DNA from 3 places in the Streptomyces sp. NPDC018019 genome. Region 2 is predicted to be linked to each of the others. Evidence: riboswitches for the same ligand, from Rfam matches in the RefSeq annotation. Region 2 holds a riboswitch; each other region holds the start of a gene.
The links. Region 2 has a riboswitch for cobalamin ahead of ACH4FX_RS17485 (ribonucleoside-diphosphate reductase subunit alpha). Riboswitches for the same ligand answer to the same signal wherever they lie in the genome.
Positions count from the first base shown of each region.

Region 1: another riboswitch for cobalamin. It lies ahead of ACH4FX_RS34565 (CoA-acylating methylmalonate-semialdehyde dehydrogenase); the one in region 2 lies ahead of ACH4FX_RS17485 (ribonucleoside-diphosphate reductase subunit alpha).
Region 3: another riboswitch for cobalamin. It lies ahead of metE (5-methyltetrahydropteroyltriglutamate--homocysteine S-methyltransferase); the one in region 2 lies ahead of ACH4FX_RS17485 (ribonucleoside-diphosphate reductase subunit alpha).

Region 1 is NZ_JBIRGD010000028.1:117,793-121,060, forward strand. Features, by position in the region: gene ACH4FX_RS34555 (zinc-binding dehydrogenase) at 1-715, shown strand, start outside; gene ACH4FX_RS34560 (hypothetical protein) at 797-1,147, opposite strand; cobalamin riboswitch at 1,333-1,514, shown strand; gene ACH4FX_RS34565 (CoA-acylating methylmalonate-semialdehyde dehydrogenase) at 1,717-3,216, shown strand; gene ACH4FX_RS34570 (acyl-CoA dehydrogenase family protein) at 3,222-3,268, shown strand, end outside.
Region 2 is NZ_JBIRGD010000009.1:160,298-163,565, forward strand. Features, by position in the region: gene ACH4FX_RS17485 (ribonucleoside-diphosphate reductase subunit alpha) at 1-1,956, opposite strand, end outside; cobalamin riboswitch at 2,116-2,257, opposite strand; gene ACH4FX_RS17490 (TolB family protein) at 2,614-3,268, shown strand, end outside.
Region 3 is NZ_JBIRGD010000031.1:89,648-92,915, forward strand. Features, by position in the region: gene ACH4FX_RS35915 (hypothetical protein) at 1-1,153, shown strand, start outside; cobalamin riboswitch at 1,320-1,545, shown strand; gene metE (5-methyltetrahydropteroyltriglutamate--homocysteine S-methyltransferase) at 1,736-3,268, shown strand, end outside.

The sequences.
Region 1 (3,268 bases), on a different contig from region 2:
CTTCTGCGTCAACAAGGCGGGTACGGAGGTCGGGCTCGACCTGGACGGCGCGTTCGCCGAGTACATCCGGCTGCCCGAGCGGTTCCTCCACACCCTCCCCGAGGACATGCACTTCGACCGCGCGGTGGTCGTGGAACCGCTGGCCTGCGCGCTCAACAACATCGAAGCGGGCCGGGTGCGGGCCGGGGAGACCGTGGTCGTCGCCGGCGGCGGGCCGGTCGGTGTGGTGTGCGCGATGGCGGCCCAGCACCACGGCGCCCGGGTGCTGCTGACCGAGCCGGACCCGTACCGGCAGGAGCTGTGCCGCGAGGTGTTCGCCAGGGACTTCGGCGGCCGGGTCACCGTCCACACGCCGGACGCCCCGGCCCTCGCGGGGCAGGGCGACGTGGTCATCGACACCGTCGGCAGCCTGCTGGAGCAGTGCCTGGCGTACGCGGCGGTCCGCGGCCGTGTCGTGATCATGGGCTACAACAGCAACGCGTCGGCCACCGTGCGCCCGCTGGAGATCCTCCAGCGCGGGTTGCAGATCATCGGGGCCGGGGACTACAACAGCCGGCTGTTCCCCCGGGCGATAGAGCTGGCCCGGTGGCTGCCGCTGGAGCGGCTGGTGACCCACCGCTTCCCGCTGGAGCAGCACGAGGCGGCGTTCGCGGCGCTCGCCGCGGCGCCCGGGACCCCGTATTCGGCGCTCAAGGTCGTGCTGGTGCCGGAGTGATCCGTGGCGGACGGCCCGCGCGGTCGGCCTGGTGCCGGCCGCGCGGGCCGTGGCGGCGCTCCCGTAGGAAGCCGTCCGCCCTCACGAGAAGTCGACGGCCGCCAGTACCGGGCCCGCGGCGAGCAGCGCGTACTGGAGCCACACGGTGCTGCACCGTGCCCGGTATCCCAGGCCCGCCGCCGGGACGCACAGGGCGATCAGCCCCGGGACCGGGGAGAGTGCCAGCGCCGTCCGCGCGGCGGGCAGCAGCGGCCCGCTCGCGCCGTCGCCGCTGTACGCCTGGTTCAGAACGATGATCACGAAGAGGAAGTACGCGGCGGCGAGCAGCAGGAGGCCGAGCCCGGCGAACACCCGCAGCGCCGTCGTGGAGGGCGCGAAGGGGTCACGCTGCGGCAGGTCGGCGGGGGCGGGTGAAGGTGCGGGTGCGCTCATGACCGCCAGCCTGACTTCGGCGGCGCGGCGCGGCATCGGTGCACGTACTCAACGCCGTCGGGGACCCGTACTCACTTTCCGCCGGCGCTCGTCCCCGCACCCGGCGCGGTCGCGGGCGTGGAGCGCGGTGCCGCCGTCGGGCAGCCAGGGGATCTTCGGCCCCCTGGACTTACTAGGACGTCCGACTATATGTTCGTGACCAAGGCCCGCGGTGCAGGGAAGCCGGTGCGAATCCGGCGTGGTCCCGCCACTGTGACCGGGGAGTGCGACGCCGAGCTACACGCCACTGACGCGAACGAGGTCGGGAAGGCGGGCGGCGCGCGGTGATCCGGAAGCCAGGATACCGGCCGCGGGTGTTGTTCCGTGTTGTCCACGAGGATGGAGCAGACACGCATGGCACCGGTGCGTACCCCCGGCCCAGGTGATCCGGCCCGGCCCGCGGCACCGCCCGCCGGCTGACGGTCCCCCGCGCTTCGCGTTCCCACGGCCCCGCCGCGTACCGCGCCCGTTGCGCCGTACGCGCGCCCGGCCGTGCCATCCCCGGATCTCACCTGACGAGAGCAGGCCCCATGGTCCGTGAACTGACCCATTTCATCGGCGGCAAGCACACACCGGGAACATCGGGTGCTTACGGCGACGTGTACGACCCCAACACCGGCACCGTGCAGGCCCGGGTACCGCTCGCGGACCGCGCCGAGACCACGGCCGCGGTCGCCGACGCGGCGGCGGCCCAGCCGGAGTGGGGCGAGTGGAACCCGCAGCGGCGCGCCCGGGTGCTGCTGAACTTCCTGCGCCTGGTCGAGGGCGAGCGGGAGTCGCTGGCGCGGCTGCTGTCCGGCGAGCACGGCAAGACGGTCGCGGACGCGCACGGCGACCTCCAGCGCGGCCTGGAGGTGGTGGAGTTCGCCGCCGGCATCCCGCACCTGCTCAAGGGCGAGTTCACGGACAACGCCGGGACCGGTGTGGACGTGCACTCGCTGCGCCGACCGGTCGGTGTGATGGCCGGGATCACCCCGTTCAACTTCCCCGCGATGATCCCGCTGTGGCAGGCCGCCCCGGCCATCGCCTGCGGCAACGCGTTCGTACTGAAGCCGTCCGAACGGGCGCCGTCCGTGCCGCTGCGGCTCGCCGAACTGTTCCTGGAGGCGGGGCTGCCGCCGGGCGTCCTCAACGTCGTGCACGGCGGCAGGGAGTCGGTGGACACGCTGCTGGAGGACCCGCGCGTCGAAGCGCTCGGCTTCGTCGGCTCGACACCGGTCGCCGCGCACATCTACGCGACCGCCGCCGCCCACGGCAAGCGCGCCCAGTGCTTCGGCGGCGCCAAGAACCACCTGGTCGTGATGCCGGACGCCGACCTCGACCAGGCGGTGGACGCGCTGGTGGGCGCCGGGTACGGGTCGGCGGGCGAGCGCTGCATGGCGGTCTCGGTCGCCGTACCGGTGGGCGAGGAGACGGCCGACGCGCTGGTGGCGCGGCTCCGCGAGCGGATCGGCGCGCTGCGCATCGGCCGCAGCGACGACCCGCACGCCGACTTCGGGCCACTGGTGGGCCGGGACGCGCTGGACCGGGTCCGGGCGTATGTGGACCTCGGTGTCACGGAGGGCGCGGAACTGGTCGTGGACGGGCGGGGCTTCACCCTGCCGGGCCACGAGGACGGCTTCTTCGCGGGCGCCTCGCTCTTCGACCGGGTCACCCCGGACATGCGGATCTACCAGGAGGAGATCTTCGGCCCGGTGCTGTCGGTGGTACGGGCGGCGGACTACGAGGAGGCGCTGCGGCTGCCCACGGAGCACCCGTACGGCAACGGCGTGTCGGTCTTCACCCGCGACGGGGACACCGCGCGGGACTTCAGCCGCCGGGTGCACACCGGCATGGTCGGCGTGAACGTGCCGATCCCGGTGCCCGTCGCGTACCACACCTTCGGCGGCTGGAAGCGGTCCGGCTTCGGCGACCTGAACCAGCACGGGCCGGACGCGATCCGCTTCTGCACCCGCACCAAGACCGTCACCTCGCGCTGGCCCTCCGGGGCCAAGGAGGGCGCGAGCTTCACCCTCCCGACGATGGGCTGAGCCTGATGAGCGTCATGACCACCGCCACCACGACCGCCTCGCCGACCTCGCT
Region 2 (3,268 bases):
CTTGAACAGGTTGGAGACCTGCGGCTCGATGCACTCGTACACGCCCGCGATGGAGGCGATGGTGGCGGTCGGCGCGATGGCCAGCAGCAGCGAGTTGCGCATGCCGGTCGCCGCGATACGGGTGCGCAGCGCCGCCCACCGGTCCGCCCAGCGCGGCTCGGCGTTCGGGTAGTGGTCGGGGTGCAGCACGCCCCGGGCCGTACGGGTCGCGGACCAGGCCGGGTGCGGGCCGTGCCGCTCGGCCAGGTCGGCGGACGCCTCGTACGCCGCGAGCATGATCCGCTCGGAGATGCGGGTGGACAGCTCCCGCGCCTCGGGCGAGTCGAAGCGCAGCCGCAGGCGGAAGAAGACGTCCTGGAGGCCCATCAGGCCCAGGCCCACCGGCCGCCAGCGGGAGTTGGAGGCGCCGGCCTGCTCGGTCGGGTAGAAGTTGATGTCCACCACGCGGTCCAGGAAGGTCACCGCCGTGCGGACCGTGGCGTCCAGCCGCTCCCAGTCCATCTCGCCGTCGTCGCCCAGGTGGGCGGCGAGGTTGACCGAGCCGAGGTTGCAGACGGCCGTCTCGCCGTCGTCGGTGACCTCCAGGATCTCGGTGCACAGGTTCGAGGAGTGCACGACCTTGCCGGGCTCGGCGGTCTGGTTGGCGGTGCGGTTGGCGGCGTCCTTGAAGGTCATCCAGCCGTTGCCGGTCTGCGCGAGGGTGCGCATCATCCGCGCGTACAGGATGCGCGCCGGGACCTGCTTGACGGCCAGGCCCGCGGCCTCCGCCGCGCGGTACGCGGCGTCGAACTCGTCGCCGTACAGGTCCACCAGCTCGGGCACGTCGCTGGGGGAGAACAGCGACCAGTCGGCGTCGGCCTCGACGCGCCGCATGAACTCGTCGGGGATCCAGTGCGCGATGTTCAGGTTGTGGGTGCGCCGGGCCTCCTCGCCCGTGTTGTCGCGCAGCTCCAGGAACTCCTCCAGGTCCGCGTGCCAGGTCTCCAGGTAGACGCAGGCGGCGCCCTTGCGACGGCCGCCCTGGTTCACGGCCGCGACCGAGGCGTCCAGGGTGCGCAGGAACGGCACGATGCCGTTGGAGTGGCCGTTGGTGCCGCGGATCAGCGAGCCGCGGGCGCGCACCCGGGAGTACGACAGGCCGATGCCGCCGGCGTGCTTCGACAGGCGCGCCACCTGGTGGTAGCGGTCGTAGATCGAGTCCAGCTCGTCCAGCGGGGAGTCCAGCAGGTAGCAGGAGGACATCTGCGGGTGCCGGGTGCCGGAGTTGAACAGGGTGGGCGAGGAGGGCAGGTACGACAGCGAGCTGGTCAGCCGGTACAGCTCGGCGACGTCGTCCAGGGCCCGCTCGCTGTGGTCCTCGGCCAGGCCGCAGGCCACGCGCAGCAGGAAGTGCTGCGGGGTCTCGATGACCTGCCGGGAGATCGGGTGGCGCAGCAGGTAGCGGGAGTGCAGGGTGCGCAGGCCGAAGTAGCCGAACCGGTCGTCCGCGCCGTCCGCCAGGGCCCGTTCGACCAGCGCGTCCAGCCGGGCCGCGTGGGTGCGGACGAACGCCGCCGTGGAGTCGGCGATCAGGCCCTCGCGGTGGCCGGTGGCGACGGAGGCGGAGAAGGCGACCGCCCCCTCCGCGGCCGCCTCCTCCGCGATGGCACGGGTCAGCAGGCGGGCGGCCAGCTTGGAGTACTGCGGCTCGTCGCCGATCAGGCCGGCCGCGGCCTCCATGGCCAGCGAGCGCAGCTCGGCCTCGTCGGAGCCGGGGTGCCGGCCGCGCAGCGCGGCGGCGGCGATCTTGCCGGGGTCGGTGGCGTCCAGGTCGGCGGTGAGGTCGGTCAGTGTGCGCAGCAGCGCGGCGCCGGGGCCGTCCTCGGCCCGGCCGCCGGCACCCTGCCGGGGCTGCGTGTCCTTCGCGGGCTGCACGACCTGCTCGGCTGATGCGGGCTCCGTTGGCGCGATGGTCACGTGCTGCTCTCCCTCACTCGGCGGGGGCCCGGGGGAGGAGCGGAGGGCCGCGTACGGGCGTGCGGCACCCCTGGTATGCCGAGGGGCGCGCGGGCACACCGCGCAGCGTCCACCGGCCCAACCCGCGAGGCCCGGACGTATCGTCGACCGCGCCGGAGGTGGCGCGGGCGTACTGTGGGCAGGTCTTCGGACTCACGGGTGCGGATTGCCGCACTTCGTACACCGTTGCGGGACAGTTCCGGATTCGCACCGGATTCCCCTGCGACGACAGCGAGGACGAGCATACATCTTGTGCTGCCTCGTGCACCCACCCCCATATCTTGTGTCGCGTTGGGGCGGGGTTGTCCGAAGCCGTGGTATTCAGCGGCCGTTCCGGGCCTCCCGGCGGGGCTCGCCGGGGCCGCCTCGGGGCCGCTTCCGGGCCGCTGTGAAGGCGCTTCCGAGCCGCTTCGGGGGCCCTGTTCCCGGGGGGTTCCACGGCCGTTCCGGCGTCGTCCGGCACCGCTCCGGGCGGCCTGGACGGGGGCTGATGCAGGGGGCGTATTGGTGGCGCGGAATGTCCCTGATGCGTTGACCGGGACCCCTGAAGCGTATTGGCTCCTTGTCTGCTCCGTCGGCCGGCGGGGCGGGTGGGGGAGTTGGGCAAGGGGGGGAGACATGCGAAGGAACGGTGCGGCGCGGGGTGTCGTGAAGGCCGTGGGGCTGGTGGCGGGTGCGTGTGCCGTGGCGGGAGTGCTGCCCGCGGCGAGCGCCGCCGCGAGGCCGGCGGCACCGGCGACCGAGCGGGTCGGCGTCGCCGCGGACGGGACGCAGGGAAACGGTTTTTCAGGAGCGCCGGCGCTCAGCGCGAACGGGCGGTTCGTGGCATTCACCTCGGAAGCCACCAATCTGGGACCATCGGACACCAACGGCCACCAGGACGTCTACGTCAAGGATTTACGGACGGGAAAGGTCGGCCTGGCCAGCGTCGGCAGTACCGGCACGCCCGGCGACGGCCTCTCCGGCTCGCCCGGGATCAGCGCCGACGGGCGGTACGTGGCCTTCTACTCCAGCGCGACGAACCTGGTGCCCGGCGACACCAACGGCGAGGGCGACGTCTTCGTGCACGACCGCCGCACCGGGCGCACCACGAGCCCCACGGCGGGCGCCGGCCGGTCCCCGTACGGATTCGGGGTGCAGAACTTCGCCCTCAGCGGCAGCGGACGCCACCTCGCCTTCGGCTCCTACCGTCCGGACCTGGTGCCCGGTGACACCAACGAGCGCCTGGACGTCTTCGTCCACGATGTGCAGAAGGAAACGACGGAACGGGTCA
Region 3 (3,268 bases), on a different contig from region 2:
CATCGCGAGCGCACCCGCCCCCGGCGCCCCCAGCGGCGTACTCGCCAAGGTCACCGCGGTGCGGGGCACGACGCGGGCGGGGACCGAGGTCAACACCGCCCCGACCACGCTCGACGCGCTGCTGGGCAAGGGCAAGGCCAACGGGAAGGTGGCCGTCGCCCCGTCAGCCGTCTCGGTCGAGCCGCTGGTCAAGGGCGTGCAGGTGTCCTGGGCGCAGAAGGGCGAGCGTCGCTTCGGGCCCCATGGCGCCACGCTGCCGCTGGGCAGCCTGCGCCTCGATGTCGGCGCGTCGGTGGCCACCGCCGAGGACGCCCCGGCGAGCGCCGCGGCCTCGGTCGCCGGGTTCGTGGAGCTCTCCCCCAAGGTGGAGTTCGCTTACGACGGCAGCCGCCCGGGGAACACGCCCGCTCCCACCGCCGCGGCCCGCACGGCGCCCGGCGGCGCGTTCATCGGGCTGTCCGGTGACTGGTCCTCCCAGTGGCGCTTCAAGGGCCGGGCCGCCGCCTCGGCCGGGAACGGCAAGCCGCTGCGGACGCCGTTCGCCAAGCTGCACGCCGATCCGGTCATCCAGGTGGGCCCGGTCCCGGTCGTCGTGAACCTGGACCTCACATGCTACCTGGCGGTCGAGGCGGACGGCCGGGTCAGCGTCGACATCAAGCAGGACGTCAAGGGCGACTTCCGGGTGGGCGGCGGCTACACCTGGGCCGAGGGGTGGCGGCCCGTCAGCGAGTCCGGCCTGCACGCGACGCCGGTCCAGGCCGCCGTGACGGCGGAGGGCCGGGCGAAGGCCACGCTCGGCGCGGAGGCGAGCGTCGGTCTGTACGGCGCGGTCGGGGTGAGCGCCGATGTCGCCCCGTACCTGCGCGGCGAGGCCAGTGCCGTGGCCACCGGTTCGTTCGGCGGGAACGGCGGGACCGGCGGGAAAGGCAGGAACGGCGCGGACAGCGCGAAGAGCGGAAACGGTACGAAGGCGACCGCCACGGCCGACTGGAAAGCCTTCGGCGGGCTGGATCTGACGGGCGCGCTCCAGACCCAGCTGACGGTCTTCGGCACCCCGCTCTTCCAGAAGCGCATCCCGCTGGGCACCCTGCACCGGGAATGGCAGCTCGCGTCCGGTCACTTCTCCACCGCGCCGAAGCCGCGCACCGGCTGACCTCTCGGGCGCTCCCTGCCCCAGCGCAGGACGTCACGGATCACGGCCCACCCCAGGGGCGGTTCGGCTGTTCCGGCCGGGCCGCCCCTGACGCTGTGGTGCCCCTGCGTCGTATTTCACGTACCGCTATGTGAACAGGGGTGTCGGGGCACGTGGTGATCGCTCTACTGTGTCGGGTGCAGCTGGTTCGCCCTGCCCGCCAGGCAGGCGCGTCGTAAGAGGGAACCCGGTGGGAATCCGGGACTGCCCCGCAGCGGTGAGCGGGAACGACCGCCGTCATACGCACTGGATCCGGGCCGGATCCGGGAAGCGACGGCCAGTAGGGGCCCGCCGGGAGAGCCCGGCAGGCGTGCCCGCGAGTCCGAAGACCTGCCCGTTGCCCGCGCGCGTCCATGCGTGCGCGGTGAGTTCCGGAGACCTTCGAGGGCGGGTTGGGAGCATCCCGGACGTGCGTCCGGGAGAGTACATGTCAGGCGGGCAGGGGTGTCATCGGACGCCGCACGGCTCGCCCGGCGCGTCGTCCCTTCGCGTTCTCGTCCGTCCCCGGGGCGTGCAGACCACGTATCCGCGAAGGAGAGATCCGTGACAGCGAAGCCCGCAGCCGCGGCAGCACGGGCCACCGTGTACGGCTACCCCCGCCAGGGCCGGCACCGGGAACTGAAGAAGGCCGTCGAGGGCTACTGGAAGGGCCGCGTCACCGCGGACGCCCTGCGGGAGACCGCGCGGGACCTGCGCCGTGCGAACTGGCGGCAGCTGGCCGACGCCGGCGTCCACGAGGTGCCGACCGGTGACTTCTCGTACTACGACCACGTCCTGGACACCAGCGTCATGGTCGGAGCCGTCCCGGACCGGCACCGCGCCGCCGTCGAGGCCGACGCACTGGACGGCTACTTCGCCATGGCGCGCGGCACGCAGGACGTGGCGCCGCTGGAGATGACGAAGTGGTTCGACACCAATTACCACTACCTGGTCCCGGAGCTGGGGCCCCACACGGTCTTCACCGCGGATTCCGCCAAGCAGGTCGGCGAGCTGGCGGAAGCGCTCGCGCTCGGCCACACGCCGCGCCCGGTGCTCGTCGGCCCGGTCACCTACCTCCTGCTGGCCAAGCCCGCCCCCGGTGTGGCCGCCGACTTCGACCCGCTGACCCTGCTCGACCGGCTCCTGCCCGTCTACGCGGAGGTCCTGGCCGACCTGCGCGCGGCCGGTGCGACGTGGGTCCAGCTGGACGAGCCCGCCCTGGTGCAGGACCGCACCCCGGCCGAACTCAACGCCGCCGAGCGGGCGTACCGCGACCTCGGCGCGCTCGCCGACCGCCCGAAGCTGCTGGTCGCCTCGTACTTCGACCAGCTCGGCGAGGCCCTGCCGGTGCTGGCCAAGGCTCCGGTCGACGGCTTGGCGCTGGACTTCGCCGAAGCCGCCGCCGGCAATCTGGACGCGCTCGCCGCCGTGGGCGGCCTGCCCGGCAAGCGCCTGGTCGCCGGTGTCGTCAACGGCCGCAACGTCTGGCTCAACGACTACGAGAAGTCCCTGGCCACCCTCGGTACGCTGCTGGGCCTGGCCGACCGGGTCGACGTGGCGGCCTCCTGCTCCCTGCTGCACGTGCCGCTCGACGCCGCCGCCGAGCGCGACATCGACCCGCAGGTGCTGCGCTGGCTCGCGTTCGCCAAGCAGAAGGCCGGCGAGATCGTCACGCTCGCCCGCGGCCTCGCGCAGGGCACCGACACGATCGCCGCCGAACTCGCCGCCAACCGCGCGGCCCTGGCGTCCCGTGCCGGCTCCGCGCTCACCCACGATCCCGCCGTACGCGCCCGCGCCGCCGCCGTCACCGGCGCCGACGCCCGCCGCTCGGCGCCGTACCCGGAGCGGGCCGTCGCCCAGCGGGCCCACCTGGGCCTGCCGCTGCTGCCGACCACCACCATCGGGTCCTTCCCGCAGACCACCGAACTGCGCGCCGCCCGGGCCGGTCTGCGGGCGGGACGCATCGGCACGGCCGCGTACGAGGAGCGGATCAAGGACGAGATCCGTGCGGTCCTCGCCTTCCAGGAGAAGGCGGGGATCGACGTCCTGGTGCACGGCGAGCCCGAACGCAACGACATGGTGCAGTACTTCGCCGAG